3 regions of the Paenibacillus sp. FSL E2-0177 genome follow, and region 2 is predicted to be linked to each of the others. Evidence: riboswitches for the same ligand, from Rfam matches in the RefSeq annotation. Region 2 holds a riboswitch; each other region holds the start of a gene.
The links. A riboswitch is a leader RNA that binds a small molecule or an ion and turns the genes downstream of it on or off. The one in region 2 is predicted to bind cyclic di-GMP.
Positions count from the first base shown of each region.

Region 1: another riboswitch for cyclic di-GMP. It lies ahead of MHI25_RS11115 (DUF6612 family protein); the one in region 2 lies ahead of MHI25_RS21425 (thiamine pyrophosphate-binding protein).
Region 3: another riboswitch for cyclic di-GMP. It lies ahead of MHI25_RS02835 (choice-of-anchor A family protein); the one in region 2 lies ahead of MHI25_RS21425 (thiamine pyrophosphate-binding protein).

Region 1 is NZ_CP150307.1:2,511,772-2,521,626, reverse strand. It holds gene MHI25_RS11150 (extracellular solute-binding protein) at 98-1,507, opposite strand; gene MHI25_RS11145 (Crp/Fnr family transcriptional regulator) at 1,675-2,385, opposite strand; gene rd (rubredoxin) at 2,433-2,615, opposite strand; gene MHI25_RS11135 (FAD-dependent oxidoreductase) at 2,644-3,858, opposite strand; gene MHI25_RS11130 (FprA family A-type flavoprotein) at 3,875-5,113, opposite strand; gene MHI25_RS11125 (CapA family protein) at 5,383-6,399, shown strand; gene MHI25_RS11120 (NADH-dependent flavin oxidoreductase) at 6,478-7,599, opposite strand; gene MHI25_RS11115 (DUF6612 family protein) at 7,754-8,602, opposite strand; cyclic di-GMP riboswitch class I at 8,720-8,811, opposite strand; gene MHI25_RS11110 (RNA polymerase sigma factor) at 9,015-9,533, shown strand; gene MHI25_RS11105 (DUF4179 domain-containing protein) at 9,517-9,855, shown strand, end outside.
Region 2 is NZ_CP150307.1:4,786,254-4,796,108, forward strand. It holds gene MHI25_RS21415 (YafY family protein) at 1-65, shown strand, start outside; gene MHI25_RS21420 (HAMP domain-containing methyl-accepting chemotaxis protein) at 187-1,437, shown strand; cyclic di-GMP riboswitch class I at 1,612-1,708, shown strand; gene MHI25_RS21425 (thiamine pyrophosphate-binding protein) at 1,864-3,504, shown strand; gene MHI25_RS21430 (carboxymuconolactone decarboxylase family protein) at 3,515-3,883, shown strand; gene MHI25_RS21435 (hypothetical protein) at 3,996-4,439, shown strand; gene MHI25_RS21440 (ketoacyl-ACP synthase III) at 4,494-5,486, shown strand; gene MHI25_RS21445 (DNA-binding protein) at 5,563-5,772, opposite strand; gene glpK (glycerol kinase GlpK) at 5,793-7,286, opposite strand; gene MHI25_RS21455 (ATP-binding protein) at 7,405-8,841, opposite strand; gene MHI25_RS21460 (response regulator transcription factor) at 8,842-9,558, opposite strand; gene ccsA (cytochrome c biogenesis protein CcsA) at 9,635-9,855, opposite strand, start outside.
Region 3 is NZ_CP150307.1:605,970-615,824, forward strand. It holds gene MHI25_RS02765 (hypothetical protein) at 1-605, shown strand, start outside; gene MHI25_RS02770 (hypothetical protein) at 699-896, shown strand; gene MHI25_RS02775 (DNA polymerase IV) at 889-2,151, shown strand; gene MHI25_RS02780 (helix-turn-helix transcriptional regulator) at 2,302-2,523, opposite strand; gene MHI25_RS02785 (hypothetical protein) at 2,641-2,769, shown strand; gene MHI25_RS02790 (hypothetical protein) at 2,871-3,167, shown strand; gene MHI25_RS02795 (hypothetical protein) at 3,293-3,544, shown strand; gene MHI25_RS02800 (hypothetical protein) at 3,973-4,140, shown strand; gene MHI25_RS02805 (hypothetical protein) at 4,581-4,760, shown strand; gene MHI25_RS02810 (undecaprenyl-diphosphate phosphatase) at 4,960-5,763, shown strand; gene MHI25_RS02815 (hypothetical protein) at 6,039-6,254, opposite strand; gene MHI25_RS02820 (DUF3221 domain-containing protein) at 6,559-6,915, opposite strand; gene MHI25_RS02825 (ASCH domain-containing protein) at 7,267-7,680, shown strand; gene MHI25_RS02830 (hypothetical protein) at 7,879-8,376, opposite strand; cyclic di-GMP riboswitch class I at 8,767-8,857, shown strand; gene MHI25_RS02835 (choice-of-anchor A family protein) at 8,966-9,855, shown strand, end outside.

The DNA.
Region 1 (9,855 bases), 2.3 Mb from region 2:
AGTCAACTCTTGTGCAACAAACAAATACTTCAACATAACAAAAAGCACAGATTCAGAATTGAACCTGTGCCGGGATTTTCACATAAACTTTCAGTCCTCAAGAGTGCTGAGTCTCCTGATTTACCGCATTCAATATTTCCTCAAGCCTGCGGCATAACTCGTCGTTGTCCAGTAGACCTGAAACAAACATCATGATATCACGTTGAATCTCTTTCAACTGGAGGTTGCTCAAACCCAGCTCTGTAACCAGACGATAGGTAGGGAAGATCTCACGATAAAGCTGAAAACGGGCCGGACGATAACCCACTTCCTCACCTTCCCAATCCATCACCAAACGGTTGGCTGCAATATTCAGCGTCTTGCGCCTAATGATCAGTTGTGCCTCATGTGAGGTGAGAAAATCAACGAGCAGCATGGATGCATCCTTATTCTGTGATTTGCTGTTAACCGCCAGTCCATTTATAATCAGCAGCGTATCAGCATTTTGCAGCCGCGGCAATGGAGCAATATCGAATGCCAAATCGGATTGACGCAATTGATTCAAGAAGTAATAGGTCGTCATTATCATGGACACTTTGCCTTGCAAGAACAAGGCTTCCGCATCCGCATCGCTCTCAGACAATACAGCTGGAAATACATCTTTCATGCCTATCAGCTTTCGGATGGTTCCTAAACTGTCGAGTAGCTTTGAGCCGCTGAACCGGTATTTCCCTTCGTCATCCTGTTCTGCCGCAAACGTTGTGCCGCTTTGAAGCAGGAACAACGGCCACCGGTTACGAGAAGGCAAATAAAAATAAAAACCGTACCAGTCATGACCTTCAGCTACCTTTCGACCATTAGCAAACAAATCGTCCCAGGTCCAGCTACTGTCTGGTGGTGATACGCCGGCTTCCTTAAAGTGCTGTTTATTATAACAAAGCACGACTGGAGAATAAATGAAGGGGCGAACGCGATTACGGTCACCATACCGGAACGGGTCGGAAAGAAAACGATACGTGTCCGGCTGTTCCTCCATCGGCTCCAGCAGCTCCGTACAGCCTTGCTCCAAAAAATCCTGATAATTGTTATTATTCATCAGTACGACATCCATGATTTCCGACTGCAAATATTCCTTCAAAGATGTCGAGTAGTTTCCTGAAGACAACTCGAGCGGCTGAACGTCGATATGCGGATAGCGTTTACCGAACTCATTCAGTAGCTCTTGCATCTCTACAAGCTTGGAGATGGTGTTCACATATCCGAACTTGATCGTCGTTCTGCCTTCCTCTACGGGAGGAATTATCCGATTGCCAACACGCGGAATTTTCTCAATTAAGCCTTCATCCACCAGCACCTTGAGCCCGTTGCGCACAGAAGCGTTGCTAAGTCCGAAGCGCACCTCTAAGTCGCTTTCTGAAGGAAGATAACTGCCGATCGCTATACTTCCCGAATGAATTTCATGTCGCAAGGTTTGAATCATTTCCTCTAGCCTGATACGGAAAAATTTTCTGCTATTCCTTTTCTGCATTGGGTTTCCTCGCCATCTTCCGATTAATCGAGCCCATAGGGACAAGTTTATATAGTATTCATCATACTGAAATCCTTTGGGAACGACAAGTATCGGAGTCTGGCCCCATATAGCGTATGTTCTGCACCCACGGTGTCATAAAGAGCGGTCAATACACCGTAATCCTCTTAATACCCCATATAACTCTCCAAACCGGCTGGATCTATAATGAGCATTTGCTTGTTTCCGATTAGCTCAATAAGACCTGAATCTTCAAACCTTGAGAATTTTCTGCTAATAGTTTCGCGGGTGACCCCAACATAACTGGCCAGCTCTTCACGAGACAACGGAAGGTCAATATGAATATGAGTGCCACGCTGCTTACCATATTTGTCGCTGAGTTCCATGATCATATAAGCAATTCGTATTTCGGGATCTTTGGTCGCCAGGCTTTGCGCCAGATTTTCCGTATGGGCTAGTCTTTTGGTCACACTCTTCAGTAGTCTGAGCGAAATATCCGGATTATCCCTCATCAGCTGCTCCATATCCGTTCGGGTCAGCATGCAAATGTTAGTGTCTTTCAGAGCATAAGCACTGAAGTTACTCAGCTCATCGCTGTTAAAAATGCTCAGTTCTCCGAAAAAGTCTCCATTCGTCAAGATGTGCAAAATTTGTTCCTTGCCCTCAGGAGTTGTTTTGGATAATTTAACATGCCCTCGCTGAATAATGTACAGCGTATCTGACGGCGCCCCTTCCAGAATTAAAGGTTGACCTTTAGTAAACTTACGATGCTTGATCATAGCGCTGATCCGGGAGAGATCGTCATCGCTTAACGCAGCAAAAATAGGCACCTTGCGGGTACAAGGTTCAGCAGCGTATTGGCAAGAATACTCCTTCATAACTGTCCCCCCTGTTGTTCATTTTTTTGTACAACTCCTACTTTCCTTTAGGATACAGAAGTTTTTTTATCTTCAACCGGCGCAAAATGACTGGTATCTTCACCGCATACCGGACAGACCCAATCTTCAGGCAAATCTTCAAATGCAGTGCCTGCAACAACATCCTCATCGGGATCGCCTAATGCCGGATCATAGATATAACCACAGGGTAGACAAATGTATTTTTTCATCTTTATCATCTCCTAAAAAGTTAATAGTTTAGTTCAACCTGGTTTGTACTTCAGCCATAATCTCCTCGATGCTACTCCCGTTAACATCGATCCCCTCAAGGGAGATGCCATACTCTACAGCGGTTTTATACCCAAGAGAAGCAGCTGCACCTTGCCAGGATATCGCACCGATCATTGTGTTATCTTTCACATAGATACGCGTATACGCCCCATTGTCATCTCCGCTTACCGCCGTATCGCAACACTGTTCATCCACGTTGCCTATCGAAAATAAAGAGATACCAAAGGCGGTAAACAAGGTAACCGGAACAGCTCTACGATACGCCGTCAGATTGGCGACCATATTACTGCCGGCAATCCTGCCCTGCTCAATCGCTCCGCCCCACAGTCCTTCCACATACCCGTTAATTTCAGCCACATCTCCGGCTGCATACACATGCGGATCATTTGTTTGCATTTGTTCATTTACGATAATGCCCTGCCGGACTTGAATATTCGAGCCACTTACCAGTTTCGTATTCGGTACAATACCAATAGAGTAGACTACATGGTCACAGGAAAAATGAGATTGGTCGTGCAGCGTAATTCCGGTAACATACTCAGTTCCTGTTATAGACGCTACATCAGCTCGAAGAATAACCTTCACACCTGCTTGTTCAAGGTTCTCTTTAAGGAGCTGTGAGGATTTCTCATCAAGCTGTCTGCCCATCAACCGGTGAAAAGCTTCGATCACCGTTACCTGATATCCAGCTTCATGCAGCGCCCAAGCGGTTTCGATTCCCTGCACTCCCCCACCGATTACGGCTACATGGCTGCCATCCTGCAGGTTTTCTTTCAATCTGTCCGCGTCGTTCATATCCCGGAGGGTATGAACATTGTTCAGGGCGAAGCCCTCAAGGGAGAGTGCACGATTCTTCGCTCCCATACACAATAAAAGCTTATGATAAGAAACACTCTGCCCATCTTCTGTCACAACTATTTGCCGGTCCGGGTGGACAGAACGGATTCGGGTCGAGGTTTTTACGGAGATACGGTTATCGCGGTACCATTTTTCCTTTTTAATCAGCACCTTCTCACTGTGCAGGTCGGTAAACAGCCCCTTGGTCAGCTTAATCCGGTTATAGGGCAGTTGACTTTCCTCCCCGAGGATCGAAATTTCCGATTCTGCGTCTTGATCACGGATGGCTTTGGCGGCATGGACGGCGGCTACTCCTCCGCCAACAATAACGTAATGTTTTGTCATCCTATGTTCCTCCTCCCTAAAATGAACTCAGCAGCAAATCCGAAACAAATTCAGCCGCATTTTTAATTTTTTGAACTTTCTCAGGCTCTTTCGGGGAAAATCTGATTCGTACAGGGAACTCTACATGTGTCATCCCCGTGGTTTTAATAACCTCAGATGTGCTTTGCACCGTCATGTTTGTTCCATTCAGATAATCCTGAATGACTTCAATGGCTTCACCACTCCAGCCGTAGGAGCCAAAGGCTGCAGCAAGTTTACCTTCCAGATTCATATTGTGCAATTCTTTCAGAATGTTCTCCAGGTTCCCAATCATGTCCGCGTATTTAGTGGAGCTGCCAATAAAGACCGCGTCCGCTGACGTTATGCTGTTCAGAATATCAGTGGCACTACTTTTATCTGCATCCCAGACCTCTGTCTCTATATTATTTTCCTGCAAGCAATCCTGTATGATTTTGGCCATCTTCTTGGTACTGTTTTTGATGGTGGTATATACGATGGTTGCCTTTTTTCCTTGCGTTGTTTCACGGCTCAATGTGGCGTACATCCCGATATATTTACGTATGTCCTTCCGGATCACAAATCCATGGGAAGGAGCGATCATCCGGATCTCAAGATCCTTAACAGCCTCTAACAGGGTTCTTACATATCTTCTGTGAGGATGAATAATTGCTGCGTAATAGCCCTCGAAATCTTCCGTAATATCAAACCCGGCTTCATCGCTGAATAGATTCTCCACCGCAACATGCGTGCTGAAAATATCACAAGGAAATAAGATTTGATCTTCGATACAATAGGTGATCATCGTTTCTGCGGTATGGAGATACGGTGTTTCTTTAAACAGCAGCGTTTTCCCGCCAATATCCAGCTTATCTCCGTCTTTAACCACCAGGAAGTTCCGGCTATGAAGCTTGTACATTTCCTGCAATTCGGGAACAGCAATCTCGGTGCATACGATCGTGGCATTTGCAGCCTTGGCAGCGAGAGCTGCCAGTCCACCAGAGTGATCAGGCTCTGTATGATTAATTACAATGTAATGGATATCTAGAAGATCAATCATTTCACCCAGACACTCGGCATATTCACGTCCGAATTCCATATCTACGGTATCAATGACAGTTGGCTTACCTGTTTTTAATAAATAAGAATTATAGGTAGTTCCTTTTGCCAGAATCAGGCGGTGAAATGGAACCTGGCGGTTATCGATTTTGCCTATCCAGTAAGTATCCTCGGCGATTTTTTTGAATTGTGTACTCATTTCTTTAACCTCCAATGTTTGATTGATAATGTTTATCAACAACCTTATTTTATTATGGCTGCCAAACAAAAAAGAGGATTTGAATCAAATTATAAAAGTTTGAAAAAAATGAATACCTTAAATTTAGACGATCTAAATAAAGTGATTATGCGTTGGGTCACATTTTAAATAAAAAGCCACACAAATGTTTGCACTTCGCCTTAAAGAAAGAATAACCCCTAACAACTTTATGCCATATCCTAATGAAAATAATAAAAAGGTGGATATCCATGACTGAAATACAAATAGCTGCTGTGGGAGATCTAATGGTCAAACGTTATATTATTTCGGATGCTAAACAGCCTGACGGAACCTATTCGTTCAGCCCCCTGTTTGCAAAAGTAGCTCCTTATCTGAATCAGGCTGATTTGACGATTGGCAATCTCGAAACCACCTTTGCTGGAAGCGGCCCCGAATGCCGGAAAAGCCCCCGATCAGGCGGTCCGATATTCAAATGTCCAGACGAACTGGCCCCTGCACTTAAGGAAGCCGGATTCGACGTATTAGTAACGGCCAACAATCATTGCATGGATTATGGTGCCCCGGGTCTGGTTCGGACGTTACGAGTTCTGGACCGTAATGGAATCGACCACACGGGAACAGCTAAATCATTAGAAGAATCCAAGAGAACGCTTATTAAAAACGTCAAAGGAATTACGATTGGCATCCTCTCCTACACAGCAGGAACCAACCGAATTCCTGTACCAGTGAGTAAGCCATGGCTGGTTAACCGGATATCTACGCCCAAGATCATTCGGGAGATTCGAGATTTAAAAAAGAAAGTCGATCTAGTCTTGCTTTATCTGCATTTCGGAAGCGAATATCGTTACACTCCAAACAAGAGGCAAAAAGAGCTGGTCAATCTCTTTTTTAAAAATGGCGCCGACATCATACTGGGGTCTCACCCACATGTTCTTCAACCGTTAGCGCTTCGTGGAAAAAAACAATTCGTTATTTACTCATTGGGGAATTTTGTTTCTACTAAACTAATGAATATTCCTTATACACAAAGCGGTATCATTCTTACGCTTAAAATAAAGAAGGATGAAAAAGGACACACGAGTATAACTAACGTAGGTTACATCCCGACTTGTGTAGATCGAAGAATAAAAAGCGGCAGGAAAATTACAGAGATCATCCCCATCCGCGACGCATTAAAGAGAAGCGACACCGACATAAAAACAGAACGGCGAAATCTCATGAATCGAATGTTGAAACATACGACAACAATCTTAAAGAGGGAATAGAGTCGTTACAGAAAAATAACGTTCCGCGGAATTTACCGCGGAACGTTATAGATTTAGACCTCAAAACTGTGTTTGGGTTTAGCGTAAACGATCAGGCATCATTAATTTAAGGAATTCTAGAATACCATTCTCTACTACAAGTTCTTCTCTATCTTGATCAGCAAGTACTCTTCTGATGAGATCTTCTTTACCCTCCAGTACTTTACTTGTCCAATGAGGATCAATGATAAGAGACCGTCCTACTGCTACTAATTCAGCATTTGTCAACGTGTCCTCTGCGTCCTGTTTGGTACGGATATCTCCTACCCCAATTAAAGGTATACGGCCTTTGATTTTCTCATGCACATATTGCAGGATTGATTTTTCTTTAAAATCTTCTGATGCAGATACTTTCTTGAAGTCCCCTAATGAAATATGCAGATAATCCAGCTTTTTATCAGCTAATTTATCAATGAGATAAAAGGTATCGGTGATTTTAATTCCAGGCTCTTCATATTCTTCTGGAGAAAAACGATAACCGACAATAAAATCCTTAACCTTTGAATTGTCAACAACAGCAATAACTGCATCCACTAATTGGTTAATGAAATTAAATCTTTTTTCTAAGCTTCCTCCCCATTGATCTTCACGACGGTTGGAGTGTGGAGAGAAGAATTGTTGGATTAAATATGTGTTTGCTCCATGAATTTCTACCCCGTCAAATCCAGCTTGAATAGCACGTTGAGTCGCTTTTTTAAAATCCTCAGTTACACCGAAAATTTCATCTTCTGTTAATGCTCTTGGAATTTCTGCATTCGGGCGTTCAGCAGCAATGGCGCTGGAGGAAACGGGTTGTACGCCACGCAATATTTTTGAATCTGTCATTCTTCCTGCATGGAATAGCTGTAAAATAGCCTTTGTTCCATTTCGTTTAATAGTAGATGCTAATCGGCTGAGGCTAGGAATAAATTCATCGGAGGAAACACTAAGTTCACCTTCCCATCCTTTTCCACCCTCTTGTACATTTGCTGCCGCAGTGATGACCGCACCTACTTCGCCCGTTCTTAGCGAATAGTATTTCAATTCATCTTGTGTTACTACACCGTCATAAAAGCTCATTCGCGTGGTCATTGGAGCCATAACCACTCGGTTTTTTAATGTCAGCCCTCTGCGAAAAGTTAATGCTGTGTCTAGTGCTATCATCTTTTTCCCAACTTTCATTAAATTATATTTAGATAAAATATTATATACATGCGCATACATATAAATTACAGCAATGATTTATTCTTGTCAACTAATAAAGAACTGCTATTGAATACAACAAAAAGCGCTGTTCATTGGAACAGCGCTTTTTGCTCGATATGAATGGTCCTTATTATTCTAGTTCGGCCGGTTTTACAATGGCTGCACCTTTATTATTTTTGGAATATTTAGCTTCGATTTTCGTGGTGTATGTATCTTTGGCTCCATCACTTACCAGCACATAACTCAGATCGACTGTCAGCTTTTCCGTTTGCCAGGTCTTAGTATTGACGAATAATTTCCACGTTACGCTTTTGGGTTGAACTGTCTCTCCATCCCAGAGGTTCTCCTGGTCATAGAGTTTGATTATCCCCTTAGCTGCTGTCGGATCGGTTACCGTGAATTGTAAGACTGTTTGTGCGCCAGCAGTGCTGACTTTCATGGATTTTTTATAACTTTTGACCGAATCAAGCATGGAAACAGGATCGTATTGGCCTTTAGAGTAAAAGGCATCCCATTCCGTTTTCTCCAGTCCAAGCCAATATTGTGCATCAGGATCGATTGGCTCCCCGTCATCGTCGTAACCTTCATCTTCAGATTCATCGATCAGTTCACTTCCGTCTACAAGATAGTAAAACTCCTTGTCATTGGCATATAGACTGTACGATGTTTCTAAAAGACTACTAGCGACAGTGCCTGCTGCGGCAAAATTCGGCAGACGGTTGATATCCAGCTTCAGAGTGTTGGTGTTGCTGATACGCACCCCGCCGCTTTGAATATCCTGTTTTTTGGTCACATCCAGATGGAAATTCTTTATTGCTTTGGAGGCTGCCGTTACTTTGCTGATCATCTGATCCGCGGTTACTACTGTTGAGGTAGCTGCTGACACTACTCCTGGATTAGACATCCATCCGATCGTTCCGGACAGCAATAAAGCACCTACTGCCAAACTAGTACCTATTGTTTTGAAAAAACTGTTCATGTACTTCCCCTTTCGGCCCCTTGCGATAATGTAACGCCGTATAGGTCGAAATAATAAAAGAGCTCAAAATAGACTACATATTCTTAGAGCTATCCTTTATGCTTCATAAGACATCCCTATGGCGGCCTGGCGATCATTTCCTTCTGTCGAAAGGTTTTAGACCCATGGCTTTGTGTCATCATCTTTCGATGATTTTACCTTTAACGCGGACATTCAATTAGTTTTAATAGATTACGGACGCATGTCCCACCGCTAATTTTATCATGGTTATAATTACCTGTAAACGACTTATCTTCCATTCGAATTCGCTATGATACTCAGAAGAAATACTACAATCAAAATGAAAAATGAACGATTACATACGCTTATAAGTCTTATTAATGAGAACAGTAAAGACAGGGGGTGCAGCAAAATGAGTGACCGGGAAATTTTCGAGCTCTATAAAGAACAAGTATATTATTTTTGTTACTACTTAATGAAAAATCAGGCAGATGCGGAGGATATTTCCCAAGAGGTATTTGTAAAAATTATCTTAGCGGATAAGTCGAAGGTAAGAAACTTGAAAGCTTGGATTTTACGAATTGCTTCGAATGAGTGCAACAGTGTGATCAAAAGGCGTAAGACGGGGTGGATGAAAGAAGTACGTAATTATTTACTATCCAGGTCTGAGGAATCAAACCCTGTAGAAAAACGTTTGGATCGACAGGAAACTAAAAAAGAATTACAAGGGTTATACAGTCAGCTTCCTGACAAAATCAGAATGGTAGTAGTCCTTCGTTTTATAAACGAATTGACTGTACCCGAGATCTCTAAAGTTATGAGCATACCCGAAGGAACTGTAAAATCCAGACTGAACAAGGGACTTAAAATACTAAATAGAATGGGTGGAACCCAACTAAAGGAGCTGAATAGTAATGAGTCTGTATATTGAAAAAGATAAACATATTCCCCGACCGGATTATGATTTGATGTGGACTGCCATAGAACAAGAAGCATATACACGTCAAAGAAATCAGCATGCCTCCCAGAATACTCCTAGGTCTAATAAAAAGGTTATTCCTATCAGTATTGTCTTCTCTTGCCTCTTACTTGTAGCCATTCCTGTATTCGCTAGTATGACGATTAATTGGGATAAAATTGGTGGTCGAAGTGTGAGCAATGCATTAAATAACGGCATCGGTCAACAGTATAATCTTCAAACTTCCAGTTCAGGAGTAACAATGAATTTGAACGGTGTTGTAACTGATGGAGAA
Region 2 (9,855 bases):
TCGAACTAGTAAGGATGGTAAAGTCTGCTATTAAAACAATTTCCACAATATATGAGGAATTTTGACATGAATTCTAAATATCTACTACTTAAAGAAGATTTATGACACTTCTCTATAGACCAATGACCTATAAATCCCCTATAATAACACCATTACATAAAATTTAATAAGGGGGACATTTTACCAATGAGCTGGATGCACAAACTTCCGTTAAAACAAAGAATTGTTGCCGGATGTTACCTCGTTGCCGCACTGTTTGCTATTCCTGTCTTAGTTACGTTAATGATTCTAGGTCAATTTCTCGTAGGAATTATACTAGTAGTTGTTCTTGCAGGTCTGACTTTACCTGTTGCTCGCTTCGTGGAGAGAACGCTTACATCATCTTTTGATGATATTGCTAATGTATCTCACAGTATTTCAAAGGGTGATTTCACTAGCAGAGCGGACGAAAATGGTTCAATGGGTGACGTAAGCCGCTCCTTTAACACAATGATTGATAAGCTCAAGAAGATTCTGACCGATGCATCGCAGATCACCCGTCAAGTTATGGATGCAAGCCGCGGAATCGAAGATAAGAACCAGAACCTGAAAATTGTCATGGCACAAGTAGCCTCTTCTTCTACTGAGCTCGCTCTTGGTGCAAATGAAATATCTACGGATATCGCTGATATGACAGAATCCATTAAAGACATTGAGACCAAAGTATCCAATTATACGAACTCCACCAAAGAAATGAACAGACGTTCAATACATACCTTAGAACTTGTTGAGCAAGGGCGCCAATCCGTAGATACACAGGCTGAAGGCATGCGTAAAAACATAGAGGCTACACAAAAAGTGGCTGATACTATTGAAGCTCTCTCACAAAATGCCCGCGGGATTACGATGATCACCAAGACCATCACAGAGATCGCTGAGCAGACCAACCTGCTGTCACTGAATGCCTCCATCGAAGCTGCTCGTGCCGGAGAGCATGGTCGGGGTTTTGCCGTTGTAGCTCAAGAGGTTCGCAAGCTTGCTGAAGAATCTACGGCATCCACAAAAGAAGTATTCGGCTTGGTCCGCAGCATTGAGTCAGATATTAAACAAGCCATCGATAATATTGCCATCAATGAAGAGGTTGTGCAGGTTCAGAATGAAATGATCACTCAATCTGCCCATATTTTCGCACAAATTGTACAAAGCGTGCAGTACATTACCGAGCAAATCTCTTCATTCTCTGCGGAGAGTGATCTTATGCTAGAAAGTGCCTTGAAAATTTCCAGTGCAATTGAGAATATCTCAGCAATCACCGAAGAAACTGCTGCTGGCACGGAAGAGGTATCGGCGGCTATGAATGAACAGATTAATGCCCTGCAGTCTGTTGCAGAAGAAACGGAAAAAATGACCCAGGCCGTATTTAATCTGCAAAAAACCATTCATATCTTTAAATTCTAGTTCAAAACTATCAACTGCCACCTAAGCTGAGTCTTAGGTGGCAGTTTTTTTCGCGAGGTAAAACTTCATCTCTTGGACAAGACTTTCGTCAAATTTCGAGTTTTTTTAGCGGATTATGTTGACAAAAATTAATGAGGAATATATTGTAAAGGAAAATTATTCTTATCAACTATAAATTAATATTGGCAAAATCCTCGAAAGAGGATGACGCAAAACCATGGATCTACAGCCTCATTTTTTCGTTTGAGGCCATGATTGCCAGGTTGCAGAGGAACCAGGACGGCTGAACTATTGTTCAGTCTTAGCGGTGCCTTATGCCACCAACCTGTGCTTACTATAGAGCACAGGTTTTTACTTTTTGAGTATATTGATCTATCGTATCTATTCGGTAGATTAATAACTAATATATATCAAAAAACTTGTGAGGTGTTTCTTTTGAAGACAGTCGCAGATTACATGGCGGAAGCACTACGTAACCTTGGAGTCACCCATTCTTTTGGGATCATTGGCAAATCCATTTGTCCAATTGTTCTAAAGATGGTGGATTACGGTATTGAATTTATTCCCGGCAGACATGAAGCAAGCTCCGGATTCGAAGCAGCAGGGTATGCGCTGAAAACGGGTAACCTAGGCGTAGCATTTGGTACTTCGGGTCCTGGGGGAACTAACCTGCTTACAGCAGCAGCACATGCGAAAGCTAACAACCTACCTGTCCTATTTATTACCGGCCACCAATCCATTACAGAGCTTGGAATTCCTCAATGTCAGGACTCCACCTCTTTTCTGGCTGATTTAGCTGATATGTTCAGACCTGCCACCTTGTTCAGTAAATTGGTTGAACGTGGGGATCACTTTGGTACTATTTTTAATCATGCGATTTCTGTGGCCCTGACCAAACGGGGTCCTGTTCATCTTTGTATTCCTTTTGATGTACAAACTGAAGTATTGGAAGAATGCAATATAGTAATCCCAGAAAGAGAGTCTCTAATTAGTCAAGCTAATATCGATAGAGTCATCGAAGCTATTCAAGCTGCTAAGAATCCTTTGATTATTGCGGGTAAAGGAATTAACCGCTCCGGAGCACATAAAGAGCTTGTTCAACTCGCAGAAACTTTTAATATTCCTGTAGTAACATCTCCTGGTGGAAAAGGGGCTATAGTCTGGGATCACCCACTCTATCATGGTCCTATTGGCGTTGGCGGTTCGACCCACGGGGACGATTTATTGAATAAAAGCGATTTATTTATAGTGCTTGGATCACGTTTAAGTGATATGACCATCTGTAATCTTAAACGGGAGAATCATCCAGCAACTTTAATTCAATTTGATATTGATCCAACCTTTGTCGGAAAAATACTATTGTCCAAAACGATACCGGTCACTGGGGACCTGCGCGATAATTTGGTGCACTGCCTAAATCATATTGACCCAAGCACAATCACCAAACGTGAGGCTTTGGCCGATGCGGATTATTCAGAAGAGCTTCCAACCCTCAAGAATCTTTCCCTTGCTTCCGTAATGAGCACTTTAAGTGATTTGATCCCTTATAATAATTCAATTTTCGTTGATGATGGAAGTCATGGATTCCACGCTGCAAAATGGTACAAGGTTAAGAAACCGGGCAGCTTTGTTTTTGATGCGTATTTTGCTTGCATGGGTAATTCGATCGGCATGGCTATTGGTGCAAAAGTTGCAGCTCCTGAAGAAACTGTCCTCTGCATTACAGGTGATGGTTGTTTCATGATGCTCGGCGCTGAGATTAACACCGCTGTCTGCAAAGATATCCCTGTCATCTTTATCGTGGTCAATAATAAGCAACTAGATATGGCTCTTAAGGGTATGGAGAAAACCACAGGTCGTATCGATGGAACTCTATATGAAGTACCAATGGACGCCGTGAAATTCGCTGAATCTCTAGGTGCTAAAGGCTACAAATGTGAGACTGCGGATGAATTCACAGCTGCAATTAAAGATGCGGTAGCTCTAAACCATGTTGCCGTTATTGAACTACTAACAGACCGTGATGAAGTCCCTCCGACTGCACACCGTACTTTGAACCTAAACTAGGAGGCTAACCATGAAGGAAAATATCAACAGTGGTCTCAACCACTTCACGAATCTATCAGGAGACTATGGCGCAAAAGCACTAGCTCCAATTAAAGACCACTTCCCTGACTTGGCTGAATTTATTATGGGGAATGCCTATGGCGATATTTTTCAACGTAATACTATAGCCCCTGACTGGAAGGAAATCGCAGTCATTTCATCTTTAATTTCAATGGGTCAATTCGAACAGTTGGGCGTTCATTATGTCATGGCCCTTCGTGTTGGAGTTACCGTAGAACAGCTTAAAGGTATTCTATTACACTTAGTACCCGTTATAGGGGCACCTAGAATCATCACAGCTTTTAATATCCTGCTTGCAACCATAGAAGAAATCCAATAACCCAACAGTTCGACAACAATATACAAAATTCGACTTTATTATTGCATACACTTGAAAAATATGCCTATAATAGAGTCGGAATATCCCATTACTTGCTGTATAGTGTCGAATTTTGACTTTTATAAAACAGCTAAATGGATATACATGGCTGGATATTGCAGTCGAACTGTTTTGGACAAATTCAATCTATGGGAGAGATTTAGGCATGGGAAGTTTCGTTTTGAAGACAGACACTACAAACAAGGTTATTAACATTGAGTTAGATGGAACATTTTCTGAAGAAGATGGTCTAAAATCTATTCAAGCTTATCAACAAACTATCAATCCAATTACTCCAGCTGACTATGAACTAAAAATCGACTGCAGAAAGCTAAATGTAACTGCACCAGATGTTGTACCTCTTTTAGAAAGCTGCTTTGTAATGTTTAAGAATGATGGATTTGTAAAAGTAAATCTAACGCTTGAAAATAACCCGATCCTCAAAATGCAGCTTTCCCGTCTTGGCCGTAAAGCTGGACTCGATAACATCGAGATCATTTCTGCGGTTACAGTCTAGATCTTTTAATCTTAATATGTAGGCCACATTTTACTGCTTTCCTGGAGGCGTATTATGACCGGAATTCGTATTAAAGGCATTGATATCTATCATCCCAGCAATATAGTTGGTAACGACTTTTTCATTAAGCATTTTGACGAAAAAGGCATTGATATTCGAGGTCTATTATCCGCATTAGGTCGTATTACGCGGTATAGTATTAAGGATGCGGATGAGAATTCCCTTACGATGGCTTTTGAGGCTGCCAGGAATGTTCTGGAGAAAAGTGGTCTCACAGGTGCCGATATCGACCTTATTGCCTATGCAAGTCAAACTCCTGAGTATATCTTTCCTACCAACTCATTAATGATTCACCGTTTGATCAAAGGCGCATCCCATACGATCTGCATTGACAGTAATGCTAATTGTGCGGGTATGACGGCTTCTGTGGAACAGGTTAGCCGTCAGATGCAAGCGAATCCTAGGATTAAACGAGCGTTGGTCATCGGCTCCGATTATGTAACCCCTCATGCCGATAAGAATGATCCAGTCTATTACGCTAACTTCGGTGATGCAGCGGCGGCAGTCATTCTTGAACAAGCTGAGGATGTGGTCGGTTTCATTGACTCTATCTACCAAACGGATCCTTGTGTTTGCGATAATTCCAAGTTCCCGTGCGCAGGCCTGGCTAAACTGGGTAAACAAGGTGTAGCGGCTGGAGAGTTTAATGTGAAGTTTATTCCTTTTGATAATTCCATTTGCATAGATGCTGCTTCTGAGTCTATTCGTACTCTACTGTCTAACAACAATATCGCGCCTGAAGCCATTAAAGCAGCCTGCTTCTCACAGTTTTCATTGCCTAATATCTTAGAGATGTGTGAGAAAGTCGGCATTGATCGCAATGTAGCGGTATACATAGGGGATGAATTCGGATATACCTCTACCAGCAGCCCATTTATTGCTCTACATAAAGCTGTAACTACTGGAAAGATCGAACGTGGTGATAAAGTCCTGTTCTGGACAGTGGGCGCCGGTTGGCAAAATGTAGCATTTGTTATTGAATATTAGGAGCTGTATAACAAAAAGCGGCAAGCTAGGGATTCACCTAAGCTTGCCGCTTTTTAATATAAATATGAACGCAACATCAGGACTTACTTGCAAAGGTGAGCCCCTTTTCCGCGAGAGCACTCCGTAATAGGACGATCGCCTTTGGCCCCAATCCATGTAGCTGCAGAAGCTCTCCTTCAGTAAGCTTGCTGAATTGTTGAAGCTGAACATATCCAGCCCCATGCAGGGCTCGAAGCGCCGGCTTAGATAGTCCGCCCGGCAGATCAGATTCGGTTCCTTTAACCATAGATATATACAGCTCCTTTATCACTGATATCCTTCATGCTTCTCCCAACCCATGGTACGCGCTACAGCGTCCTTCCAGGCGTTGTAACGACCTTCCCGCTCAGTTATACCCATCTCAGGCGAGAAGACCCTCTCAGCCTTGTTGAAGCTCTCTAGCTGGGCACGTGTCCAGACTCCGGACGTTAACCCGGCCAGAAGCGCCGCACCCAAAGCTGTTGTCTCCGCATATGTTGTTCTAGTAACCTCACTGCCCAGGATATCAGACTGGAATTGCATCAGCAAATCGTTACGCACAGCTCCGCCATCCACACGAAGGCCGGTCAATGGCATGCCTGCGTCTTTTTCCATAGCTCCTATTACATCTCTAGATTGAAAGGCTAAGGACTCCAATGTAGCTCGTACCAGATGTCCTGAGGTAGTGCCTCTAGTAAGGCCAAATATGGCTCCACGGGCATACATATCCCAATAGGGTGCCCCCAGTCCGGTAAACGCAGGCACAACGATAACCCCTTCACTGTCCTCTACTTCCCGTGCTTTATCTTCTGAGCCTGCTGGCTCCTCTATAAGACCAAGCCCCTCCTGCAGCCACTGAACGGCCGCTCCGGCCACGAACACACTGCCCTCTAGGGCATAATAGAGTTCATCTCCCATACCCCAAGCTACAGTGGTCAACAAGCCATGGCTGGAGGCTACAGCTTCTGTGCCTGTGTTCATTAGAATAAAGCAGCCTGTACCATAGGTGTTTTTGGCACTGCCGGGTTCTAGACAAGTATGTCCAAACAATGCGGCCTGTTGATCTCCAAGTACAGAGCGAATTGGAATGTCCGCCCCGAACCACTGTTTGTCTGCTACTCCAAATTCGCCGCCAGACATTCTTACTTCTGGCAGAATGGCACGCGGAATACGAAGCTCTTCCATTAGCTCTTCATCCCAGCACCGTTCATGAAGATTGAACAGCATCGTACGTGAGGCATTGGTAACATCAGTGACATGTACGGCTCCGCAAGTAAGTCTCCAAATTAACCAGCTGTCGATCGTCCCTGCTAGAAGTTCCCCACGATTCGCCCGTTCTCGGGCGCCATCCACATGATCCAGTATCCAGGAGATTTTCGTAGCTGAGAAATAAGCATCTACAACAAGGCCCGTCTTGCTCGCTATAACTTGCTCCAGCCCTTTACTTTTAAGTTCTTCACATTGCTCTGCAGTACGCCTGTCCTGCCACACAATCGCAGGGTATATCGGTTTGCCCGTTATTTTATCCCAGATTAAAGCTGTTTCTCTCTGATTGGTTATTCCGATGGCAGAGATCTCCTCAACTGCTATGCCACCCCGCGCAATCGCATCTCTTGCCGCTGCGAGCTGTGACGCCCAGATTTGCTCAGGGTCATGCTCTACCCAGCCTGGATGGGGGAAGGATTGTTTAACTTCATATTGACCTTGTGAGACCCATTTAGCCTCCGTATCGAACAATATGGCTCGTGAGCTGGTAGTACCTTGGTCTAAAGATAAAATCATTCTATGCCCTCCCAAGCAAAACCTACAAGATATGTTCCACGATGAACAAGATTAATGTGTTTGTTTCAACAAAAAGCACCTCTGCTGTCAGAGGCGCTATCACACATTGTGTTTGGAATTACTGTTTTTCGACAGGAAGTCTTAGCGTAAAGGTTGTACTTTCGCCTAGTTTGCTTGAAGCTGAGATGGTCCCGTGATGCGACTCTACAATATTTTTAACAATCGCAAGTCCAAGTCCCGTTCCACCTGATTCTCCCCGTACACGCGCCTTATCAGCTTTGTAGAAGCGGTCAAATATATACGGCAGATCCTCTGGTGGAATTCCAACCCCTTCATCCTGAATTTTAATCTCAAGATAACGACGGCCTTCTAATACACAAGTTCCTGTATGAACCGTGATTTTTTTGCCACCCTGTGTGTGGCGAAAAGCATTATCAAGTAAATTGGTTAAGACTTGTTCCAGCTTATCCTCATCCGCTGCCTTCAGAACAGCAATATCACTCTCTTGCCGTAAGTGAAGATGGATATCGCGCTCTTTCGCACGTACAGAAAATTTACGGTAGACTCGTTCCAGCAGTTCGTTCATGTCCACCTGAGCTTTCATCATATCCGTATGTCCGGCTTCCATTCGGGCAAGATCAAGCAAATCCTTAACCAGACGCCCCATACGCAGTGATTCGTCATGAATGACCTGGATCAGCTCACTGCTTTCTTCGGGGGATGAAGCCATCCCGTCCAATAAAGCCTCACTGTACCCTTGCATCATCGACAATGGAGTGCGGATTTCATGGGAGACATTAGCTACGAAGTCTCTGCGCATCTTTTCCAGACGCACCTCTTCCGTCACATCCCGCAGTACAGCAACTACTCCCCGGATGCTGCCTTCAGAATATAACGGTGCCATATGAACAGACCAGACGCCCTGCCGTACATGTACATTGGAGCGGTCATCGCCACCTTGCTTCAAGGTGCTTAAAAATAAAGGACGCAGGGGAGGAGGAACACTGCTCTCAGCCGTTTCGGGATGGAGCTCAGCATCACTCGCATGTTCCCACTGCAAATCGCTCCAGCTCTCTAGCAGAGCTTGGCCATGCGGATTGGTCAAAATAATCTGCCCTTCAATGTCAAAGGTGATCACAGCATCGCTCATACTGCGCAGTACGCTAGACAGATGCCCCTTCTCATGATGCAGACTGCGAATGTTCTCTTCAAGCTCCTCAGCCATATGGTTAAAGGAAGTAGCCAACTGGCCAATTTCATCACTTGTGACAAGCGTAAGCCTTGTTCCGTATTCACCCCGTCGAATGTTATTCGCAGCTTCAATGACACGCTGCATCGGCTGAGTAATTTTGGTAAACAAAAACAACGCAAAAAATGTCGTCAAAGAAAATCCGATCATACAAGTATACATAAATAAACGTTTGATATCTCCGGAATTGGCAAAGTTACTGTCTATGTAGGGAAGCAAAAATAACCCCAAGGTAATAAGCACGACAGCGACCAGGCAGATGATCGTAACCCACAGTTTGCCGACAAGACTTCTCCAGAAGTTCACTTATTTAGGTACCTCTAGTTTGTAGCCTACGCCCCATACGGTCGTAATCATCGCTGCAGATTCCGGTGATACTTTATTCAGTTTTTCACGAAGACGTTTTACGTGAGTATCTACAGTACGCAAATCTCCGAAAAATTCATAATTCCAGACATCCTTAAGCAGTTCTTCACGAGAAAATACTTTATCAGGCGAAATAGCCAAATAATGCAGAAGTTCATATTCTTTAGGTGTCAAACTTACTTCTTCACCACCAGCAGTCACACGGTGAGCATCATGTTCAATAATAAGATGAGTAAATACAATGTTATTGCTGGAATTGCTCTCCTTGGACAAGAAAGCAGTTGCCGAAGAACGGCGCATAATAGCCTTCACCCGGTAAATGACTTCACGTGGACTGAAGGGCTTCACAACATAATCGTCTGCGCCCATCTCAAAGCCTTGGACACGGTTGATCTCTTCGCCTTTAGCTGTAAGCATTAAGACTGGTGTTGACTTCACTCCTCTGAGTCTTGTCAGCACTTCCATCCCATCGATGCCAGGCAGCATAACATCCAGCAAAATCAGACCGTAGTCATTTGCTGTTGCTTTACGAAGAGCGATTTCTCCGTCTTCCGCTTCATCGATTTCATAACCTTCTTTTTCAAGATACATCTTTAGCAGGCGGCGAATGCGTTCCTCATCATCCACTACCAGAATTCTGTTTAAATGATCTGCCATTTCACTACAACCCCTTCATCAATACAGTAGAACGTAACCTTTAAACCATTGTGCAACGTTAACAGGTAAACTATGCTCAGTCCGTCCCCGCGTAAGAATGAAGTCCGGCGATGACTAAATTAACGCCAACCAGAGTAAACATTACGACCAGGAAGCCAAGCACAGCCAGCCAGGCAGATTTTCTTCCTTGCCATCCACGAGCCAAACGTAAATGAAGATAAGCGCTATAGAAGAGCCAAGTGACAAGCGCCCAGACTTCCTTAGGATCCCATCCCCAGAATCTTCCCCAAGCGATTT
Region 3 (9,855 bases), 2.8 Mb from region 2:
TAAAATTCATAACCTCATTAAGTTGGCGTGTCGGTACTATGGAGAGGTTAGACCCCAAAAATGATATGTCTGATTCACTGCGACATGAACTCAACATAGCATTAGATACTTGGGGAGAATATTTGTTAGGTAGAAGTAGTGAATTTGGAAACTATAAGCATCATATGTTTTTTCTTGACAGACTTGAATCCGTGCCGGCAGGTGAACCAATCCCTGACCACACAAACGCTTATTTTTTACGAACTGTAGATGCTACAGTGGCTAACAATGAAAATACTGTTTTTGTGTATTCTAAAATGCCGGGAATATTTTTTGTTTCGCATGTGCTCCCTAACAACATGACTGGATGGAAAAGTACAAGAATACATCGTGGAGGAAGGGTGAAGATTCCCCAAAGTTGTGCAGCCCTGGGAGTAGGAGATTTTTTAAAGCATAGAGTAGAGTTTGTAAATGGATTCGTTTCAAATATGTCTGATGATCAACGAAAGAAAATTGTAGATGCTGTCTCGAAAGATCCCGACAGATTTGAGAGATCACGATCAATAGACGTTCTTAAAGCTGATCAGATATTAAGAGATCACAATAAAAATAATAAAGATTACTAACTCCCCTCTTAGGAGGTTTTTTTTGTATCTTGAAATAAGAACTAATGTTCGGTTATAATACAAACAAACGTTCTTATTTTTGGAGGCGATCACATGAAAATGAGTGTTGGCCAAACAGTTGAGATTATATACCAGGACAAAACGGAAAAGATTACGCAACGCAAGATCGAGGTCCATGGTATTCGTGACGGTCGTATCCGGGCTACATGCCTGACCACCAACTCGCCCCGTGTATTCTTAGAATCCAGTATCCTGTCATGGCAACCCATACAGGAGAGACGATATGCCTAAAGATCGTGTAATAATGTTGTCTGACTGCCAAAGCTTTTATGCTTCTGTAGAAAAATCTTCAAATCCTCAATACAGCAAAAAGCCACTCATTGTGGCTGGAGATCCAGCACGCCGGAGTGGCATTGTATTGGCGGCTTGTCCTATTGCCAAAAGCTACGGAATTACTACAGCTGAGACGATACGGGAGGCATTACTTAAGTGTCCAGAGGTTATAATTGTCCGCCCACATATGCAACGTTATATAGATGTATCAGCACAGATAACCGACATTCTACGCACCTTCAGTGACCAAGTTGAACCATACTCAATTGACGAGCAATTCATTGATGTTAGTGGTAGCCTTACATTGTTTGGAGGACCGATAGAGATCGCCAAGGCAATACAAGACAAAGTGTGGCAGGACACTGGGGTATATGTAAGAGTAGGTATTGGCAACACAAAGGTAAAGGCAAAGATAGCCTGCGATTTATGGGCAAAGAAAAATGCTAATGGGATATTTACACTTACACCAGAGCTACTGCCTTCAATGCTCTGGCCACGTCCGATTGGGGATTTGTTTATGGTCGGTCGCCGTATGACAGCTCATTTCAGTAGCATGGGTCTGATAACCATTGGGCATCTTGCGCAACTAGAGTTGGCAGAGCTGAAGTGGAGGATGAAACAGAAGTTCCGTAAAAACTGTGATATCGACGCAGAGTTATATTGGCGTATTGCCAACGGAATCGACGATAGTCCAGTAAATCAACACACACATGAGTTACCACCCAAGAGTGTAGGACACCAAATGACCTTACCAAGGGATTATCGCAACTTATATGAGATTAAAACCGTGCTACTGGAGCTGTGCGAGCTGGTGTGCCGGCGCTGCCGCCGTCTTAAGGTGAATGGTGCGGTGATATCGGTAGGGGTTAGGGGAGCGGACTTTGATGCACACACGGGTTTTTCTCGGCAAAGCGTGATGTCTGATCCCACCAACGCCACCAATCTGGTATATGAAGCCGCAAGGGCGTTGTTTCAACGCCACTGGGATGGACACCCAGTTCGGAGTGTAGGAGTTAGTCTTTCCACGCTCACAGACGAAGACCAGTATCAGTTGACGATGTTCGAAACGCGACCTCGCTTCCGCGAGCTCGAGCGGGCAACTGATGAGCTAAAGAACAAATACGGTGATGCAATTATCGGCAGGGCAGCATCCTTTTCGGATGCCGGATTGCTCAAGGACAGAGCTGGTAAAATCGGAGGACACTACAAATAATGCCCTGCGGATCTTAATGATCTGCAGGGCTTCTTTTTTTACAATGTATACTTGAAAGGAACTTGAGTTGTACTGGGATATAATCCCGCGGATTTGTTGTAATAAGAGTTAAACTGTTTTACTACACTTCTCTCTTTACCCGATTACTATTTATTCAGTATCCTCCTCATCTTTCGTATATTCAATTAATTCTGAAATATGGGTTAGATTAAAAAACTTCAAAAGAGTTTCCAAATGCTCCAGAGGCCAATGCTTCGCAGTGTTCTTCTCCATATCACTTAATGTGTTCCATCGAATACTTGTGGCCTCACTTAATTGGCGTACACTCAGCTTTTCCGCTTCTCTTAGTTCTTGAATTTTTAATCTCAACATACCTTCTCACCTCACCATAACTATACAATATCTTGTAAACAAGCTCAACGTTTTTCGTTGACATTCAACGATATTCGTTGTATAATTATAAGTGTAGAGGGGAGGTGAACAGAGCTTATGAAAGATTGGGCAAACTTAGCAGTCTCCATTGTAAACTTGGCAACAGCACTAGTCCTACTGAGGAAAGCGACAAAGGAGACAAAAGAAAAAGGAACCAAACGCCGCCGGGCAGGCAAACGTAAATAGGTTCCCGGAGAGCAGGGGTTGCGCCCCCTGCTCTCCACCCAATCATAACATAAATGGTTTGAACGATACAATCAGCCAGCGGGCATACGCGGAGGGGTACGATGAATAAGAGTGAGACAGAAAAAGCGGTAAAGTCAGCCAATGGGCTGAAGGTAGCATATCCATTAGATGAGATTGAGCAGCTATTTGAGCAATACGAAGAAGCGGCCGATGCTCTGCAGGAAAAGATCGACCGCTTGGAAGGCATGGAGGAATTAGGAGAAATGTTTCAGGAACGACTTGATAAATACAACGAGCGAATGGAAGCACTGGAACGTGCAAAAGAGGCTCTGGAAAGCTTACGGGATACATTCTCAGAGTTTGAAGAAGCTTTAGGGGATTTAGAGAATGCAGTATAATATGGGGCTATTGCCCGTCAACATGAAGGAGGAACCAACATGCTGAACACAATCATCTGGATCATAATTGGTGCCGCGCTGATCGTCTCTGTAGCCGCTCTGCTTAAAGCCAGAGGGCGGCGTTAATGCTACCTGCTCACGTAAGACTGGCAGAAATGTATCATCTGCACAAGGCAGGCAAGCTCACAATGGAGCACGGCCCGGAGCTGCTGCAGTGCTTGCAGATCAATGAACGGTACTGCTGGGACATGATGAAGCTACAGCAGCTCTCTGCTTTTGCTATGAATGTACGAGATGATGAATGGTTTGAAGAACTACGAATCCGGATAGATGCACTTCGAATAACAGGTAGAGCCCCGAGGAGTGGAGGGGGATAAATCCAATCATATTCTTCTAACATTTCTTCTAACCAAACTTCTAACGGCTACTAAATATCTACAAACCCTTATAAGTATCTAAACAACATTTCTCGTATATAATTAAGTCTTGCAAACCCTTATACTACCTTATAAATACTTGCTTGGTCGCACTCGTAATGCGTAGGCCGGGGGTTCAATTCCCTTCACCAGCATATCTAAGAATGGCGCAATGGCGCGGTTTTCCGGGATTCCGGGACCGTGCCATTTTTCGTTAAATCCCCCTGACTTCTTCCATTCTTCTACCCTTTATCCGAGTAAAGTGGGTGTCTCGTCAATTTTCTCCACTTCTTTTCGGGTTCCTAGAATAGAATCTCAGATACATCGGGGCACTGCTTCCTGCAAGTTGGGGAGAACATGTGAATAAGTACCCAGGGTGATATTTATTGATGAATGGCCTAATCTTTCCTGAAGTCGAATATGATGGACAGCCAATGCCGTTCCCTGTTCTTCTGGAGAAACGTATCAAGGAAGATAAGACATGGCGCGAAATCGCTAATGAAAACGGTATGACTAGTGGTCACTGTCGAGCAGACGGAAGGTGTGGCGCAAGCTGACAGCAATCAGAATGAAGAATGGTGGAGGAGGAGCAGCATAAGCTGCTTTTCTCTTGCGGGGGCAGATCGGTTAGATGGTAATTACTATAAAAATAAAAAAAGACACCACAAGGTGTCTTAGTACAGATACTTTTCGCTCGAATTTCACGAGCTCGTCAGTGAACTGAGTTCACAAGCAAGACTGGCTACGGCTAACAGATGAAGAGATAAAGTAATATCAATGTTAAAATGTGCGGTAATATTAATTTTCATAGATAACCACGCTCCTAAAGTATAAATACACATAAAGAAAACTTTATAAAGCGCTTGGCCTGCCATCATCAGTGCCAGGTAGCCATCCTGTACAGACGCCTTAGCGTTTCGACAATAACATTATACTTAATATTTTGTGTTTTGCCAAAAAAAGGACCCCCTATTCTTGGTCGGGGTGGCGGTTCTGTGTGGTTTCTCAGCGCTTTGGAATCATGATGGTCATTGAGGCTCCACGCACGCGGCTGCAGAATGATCAAATGGAAGTTACGTTTCGGTATTCATATCTGCTGTATGCTCTGAACTTGATTATCCAAAATAACGGGCAGCAAGTTCAGAAGGTTAACGGATTTTTTATTGATACAGTTTGAATTTAATGTTTGATACTGTTGTTATGCTAACGGGAAAGGATAGTTTAATAAAGGAGTTACTTAAGACTGGAATAATGAGCAATGTGACAATTATGTCATTCTGAATTGAATATTGTTAGGTTAATCGATGGGGAAGTTTACGTGTCTCCCTTATACTGGAAATTAAATGATTTTATTTCCGAAAGGGGACAATGCACTAATGACTGATGTAATTAAAGCAATAATACTTGGCATAATAGAGGGCTTAACTGAATTTTTACCAGTATCATCTACTGGACATCTTATTCTAGCAGGCGATTTGCTTAGCTTTGAGGGAGATGCTGCAATAACTTTTAAAATTGTTATTCAGTTGGGTGCAGTGATGGCAGTTTTAATTCTTTATTGGAAAAGGTATTTGGAGATTGGGGTTAATATGATTAGAATGGATTTTTCCAAAAGCAAAGGATTAAATGTCATTCATATGATTTTGGCTATGTTACCAGCATTAATCCTATATCTTCTCTTCAAGGACACAATAAAAAGCCAATTATTTGGCCCAACCCCTGTTTTGATCGGTCTAGTTGTTGGTGGCGTGTTGATGATCATTGCAGCGCGGAATAGGCGGACTGAAACCGCTGGTACTATCGATGGGATTAATTATAAACAGGCTTTCGGAATTGGTCTGTTCCAATGCTTGGCGTTATGGCCGGGATTTTCGAGATCAGGTTCGACGATTTCAGGTGGCCTGTTGCTTGGCACTAGCCAAAAAGCCGCTGCAGATTTTACATTCCTTATTTCTGTGCCTGTTATGTTTGGTGCAAGCTTGTTGGATTTGTACGATAGTCGTGATTTGCTGAGTTCTGACGATTTGCTTCTAATGTTAATTGGCTTTGCGACATCCTTTCTTGTGGCAATGATTGCAGTAGTGACGTTCATCAAACTGATTAAGAGACTTCGATTGGAGTGGTTTGCTCTATACCGGTTTGTTTTAGCAGCTCTCTTCTATTTAATTGTCATACAGTAATTGGATTAGTCAATATGAACATCATGGGAAAGAAGCTTTTAAAAAGGGCTATACATCATATCCTGCATAGATTGAACTAGAGGTTCAAAACAAGGGGAAGTCACCAAACAAGACAAAGCTCAAGTAATCTATGAACTAAGGAATGAATTTTCGGTGAAAGCACTTCTACAGCTAGCCGTTATCCCTCGTTTGTTTCTTCTACCATTAATATCACAAAGTGATTTTACAAGTGTTTGGGAATATGAAAAACCCCACCAGTTTAGGTGGGTTTTTGCTTACCAAGTATTATAGTTCGACTGATACTTAACATGTTTGTTCGCATAGCTCTCATTGGGGTAATCACGTCTGACAGACTGCAAGTAGCCTGAAATTGCAAATGTTGCAATAAGCCCTCCTATAATTCCTGTGATTAAGCTGAATGTTGAAAATCCGAATGTGGCAACTACTCCAATGGAAGACAATGCTACAAGCAATAGACTGAATATTTTCATCTTTATACACACCTCCATTTTGTATATGTAGTAATTTGGAAATTAAGATTGATACGTTACTATATTTGATCGGTTTCGATAAAAATAATAATAATTCAGCAAATCTTTAGACGGGCTTCATACTTATTTAAGCTAAGAGGATTATAGTAATCACATAACCCCCTTATAAAATAGATCTAGACCCTGCCGGAAGTGGTGGGGTCACTTTTTTTGCACAGAGTAAATTTATAAATATGGATTTCTCCTTAAATCTACACAAAGAAGCGCCGCCCCTTTTGAAGACGCCGCTTCTTTATAGTAGATTCTATTCTTTTTGCTCAATTCTTGATTTGGTGATTTTTTTGGCGGTAACTTGTGCAGGGAATGAATCATCACTTACTTCAAAAAACACTTTAATCTCATCGCCTTTTTTATATTTAGAAGGTGCAACTTTATTTACCCAAATGGCTTGAGAGTACTCATTAGATTCGAGAATCTCCTTATATTCCTTGTTCAAGTCTTCTTCTTTTAATTCAGAAATTACTAAAATTCTTTTATTTTCTACATCTATTGTGTGTACAATTCCTTTCAAAACTTCATCATTCTTACTACAGGCGGTGACTAATAACAAAAAAACAAAAATAAGAGTCCATTTAATAGTAGTACGTGGTTTTTGAATCATGGACCTTCTCCTCCAGTGGTTACGACATTAATTTAAAATCGGTTGCACAGGCATAGCATTTAGTACATTACCAATATAAGAATAAACAGCAGCCCTTCCATTATGACGACCTTTATTGATTCTGGGGAGTTACAGGTGAATGTCTGTAGTATTGATATTTTTATAAGAACTTTTGTTTGTATATAATAAAAATAAATGTTCTTATTTTAGAGGCGATCAATGATGGAAAAGAGTATCGACCAAACGGTTGGGATTATTTATCAGGTCAAGGTGAGCAAGATTACACAACGCGAGATCGAGATCCGTGGCATCCGTGACAAACGTCCAACATAAACGAAGGGGATAAATATCATGCGGTGTATAACAATACGGCAGCCTTGGGCGACCTTAATTGCTCTTGGTGAAAAAGAGTTTGAAACTCGTTCATGGAGAACAGCCTACCGCGGTGAGTTAGGCATCCATGCCGGAGTGAGGATTGACAAAAAGATTTGTGAACAGGAACCGTACAAATCAGTATTGGCGAAACATGGCTATACAGCGAATAATTTGCCGACAGGAGCTATTATTGCTACAGGTCAGCTCGCGGGATGTTATGTGGTTACTCCAGAGGTGGATTTAAGGGAATGGATCAATGGGAACGAATATGATTTTGGCGACTATAGTGAAGGACGGTTTGCCTGGAAGCTTGAAGGGGTTCATCCATTAAGCCATCCAATTCCAGCTAAAGGTCGGCTAAGCTTGTGGGAGCACTCTAATCACTTCTGAACGGCGAACAATATTTTTAATGTAATTTTTATGTGCCTATCAGCTTTTTTTCAGGTTCGAGGTATATATTAGAGACACCAAACACCCCCCAGTGTTTTGTGGTATATCTCTCTCAGGTCTTGCCAACTCCCATGGTAAGGCCTATTTTTTTGTTCACTAATTGATTGGGGGAGAGAGCGCAGCGGCTTCTATACAGCTTTACTTAATCTGGTACTGTTCTTCGTAACTCTTAAAAGATGAAATATCCAGCCCTAGGTATCTGCGCATATGGATGGCAGCCTGAGCCGCAACAATGTCATTCAACAGCAGCATTCGTTCATGATAGCCACGACATATATACTTGGCTTCAATTCCAGTATTAAGTCTGTTTTGCTCATACACCTTGATTCCCCGTCTTCTCATTTCTGCACGAACATCCCTTAGATCTGTTGTAGCTACTGCAGCAGCTGTTCCAAGCACCTCCAGATAAGGGGCGGGTGTTCGTAAGTGTGTAGATAAAATGGCGGAGTCCCGTTCGAAAGCTGATAAAATCATCGGAAGCAATAAATAAGATTTCACCAGCATGTTGTCCCTGCTTTCTGCTCTATGCATGAATCTCATCACCTCTAATAGGAACGTATATTCGTATTCTACCCCGATATTCCAAAAATAATCAATGGTATTTCTAAACAGCTTATCCAATGTGATAAAATTCACAACTAAATAACGAAGAATAAATTATATTAAAAATTGTAATAATAAAAATTAATGTATCGAACGCAAATAAAGGAGAATTATGATGGAAAAAGAGGGCAGCCTCCAGCGTGGATTGTTTTTTGGTTTAATTCTGAGTGTTCCCTTATGGATATCCATATTGGGCTATATACAGTTACTTTAAAATTTAATGAAAAACCTTATGCGAAGCGCCTTTAGGCGCTTTTTTTGTGTGGTACTAATGCGGGGAATTATCGAAAGGAATTGATTGACAATTGTGGGTGTCGGGAGCTAAACTGTTATTAATTCAAAAGTATTAAAAGTCATAGACTGTTATTGGATAGAATGCTTCAGCTACCAGTTCTGGACTTGCAGTGTAATACATATATATAGTCATGATAATAGCAAACCGTCTGAAAGGGCGGGACGCAAAGTCCAGGAGTCTAAAGTGTCTTAAAGGCACAATGACCGTCCGACTGCCATGAGAAGGGAATTTCACTTCTTTTTGGCGGTCTTTTTTGTTGTTAGGTCCTTTAGAGTTTCTGGTAATTATTCTGATTAATATAAATCATAGTTTTAGGAGGTGTGCCATTTGAAAAGAAGAATAAAACCGTTACTCTCGCTTGTATTAGCTGGGATTTTGACGGTAGGTAGTGGGCTTTCCTCATTGGGAGCTGGAGTTGCTGGAGCTAGTAGTTCTTCTACATTGGGAATTGCAGCGGTCTACAACGTGTTTATTCTAGGGGATATAACAACAGTTTCGGATACGGAAGGAAGGTTTGCTGCTGGAGGTAACGTTAACTTAACCAACTATAGTGTTGGAGATAGGTTGACCGCTGCAGAGGTTTCCCTGACTGACACACTTGTTGTTGGAGGGAATCTTACTTTCAACGGAGGTACTGTTTATGGGAATATCGTGCACGGGGGAGATTTTTCAGGGAATGTAACGCTCCTCAAGGGTGGTACAAAAAGACAGGGGAGTACGATTGACTTTTCAGCAGTAGGTCAGTCTTTGAAGGACAAATCAGCAGAACTTGCAGCATTGCCGGCGAATGGAACAACAGTGTACCGATATGGCAGCCTTACCCTGACAGGTACAGATCCTGCGGTCAATGTTTTTAATGTTTCAGGAGATAACGTCTCTAATACCTACGGAATTACAATAAATGTTCCTTCAGGATCTACTGCAATTATTAATATTGATGGTTCTAACGTAAAAATGAAAAACTTCGGATTTCTACCTAATAACGTGTTGAACAGCAAGAAAATTTTGCTTAACTTTAGCCAAGCTGCGTATCTTGATATGGCAGGCATAGGTGTAATGGGAAGCATACTTGCCCCCTATGCTCATGTTGATTTTATTAATGGTCAGATTAACGGTACTTTAGTGGCGGCTTCACTCAAAGGTACTGGTGGTGGTGAATTTCACCACTATCCATACGATGGTGATGAACCTGGACCAACGCCGACACCAACGCCGAC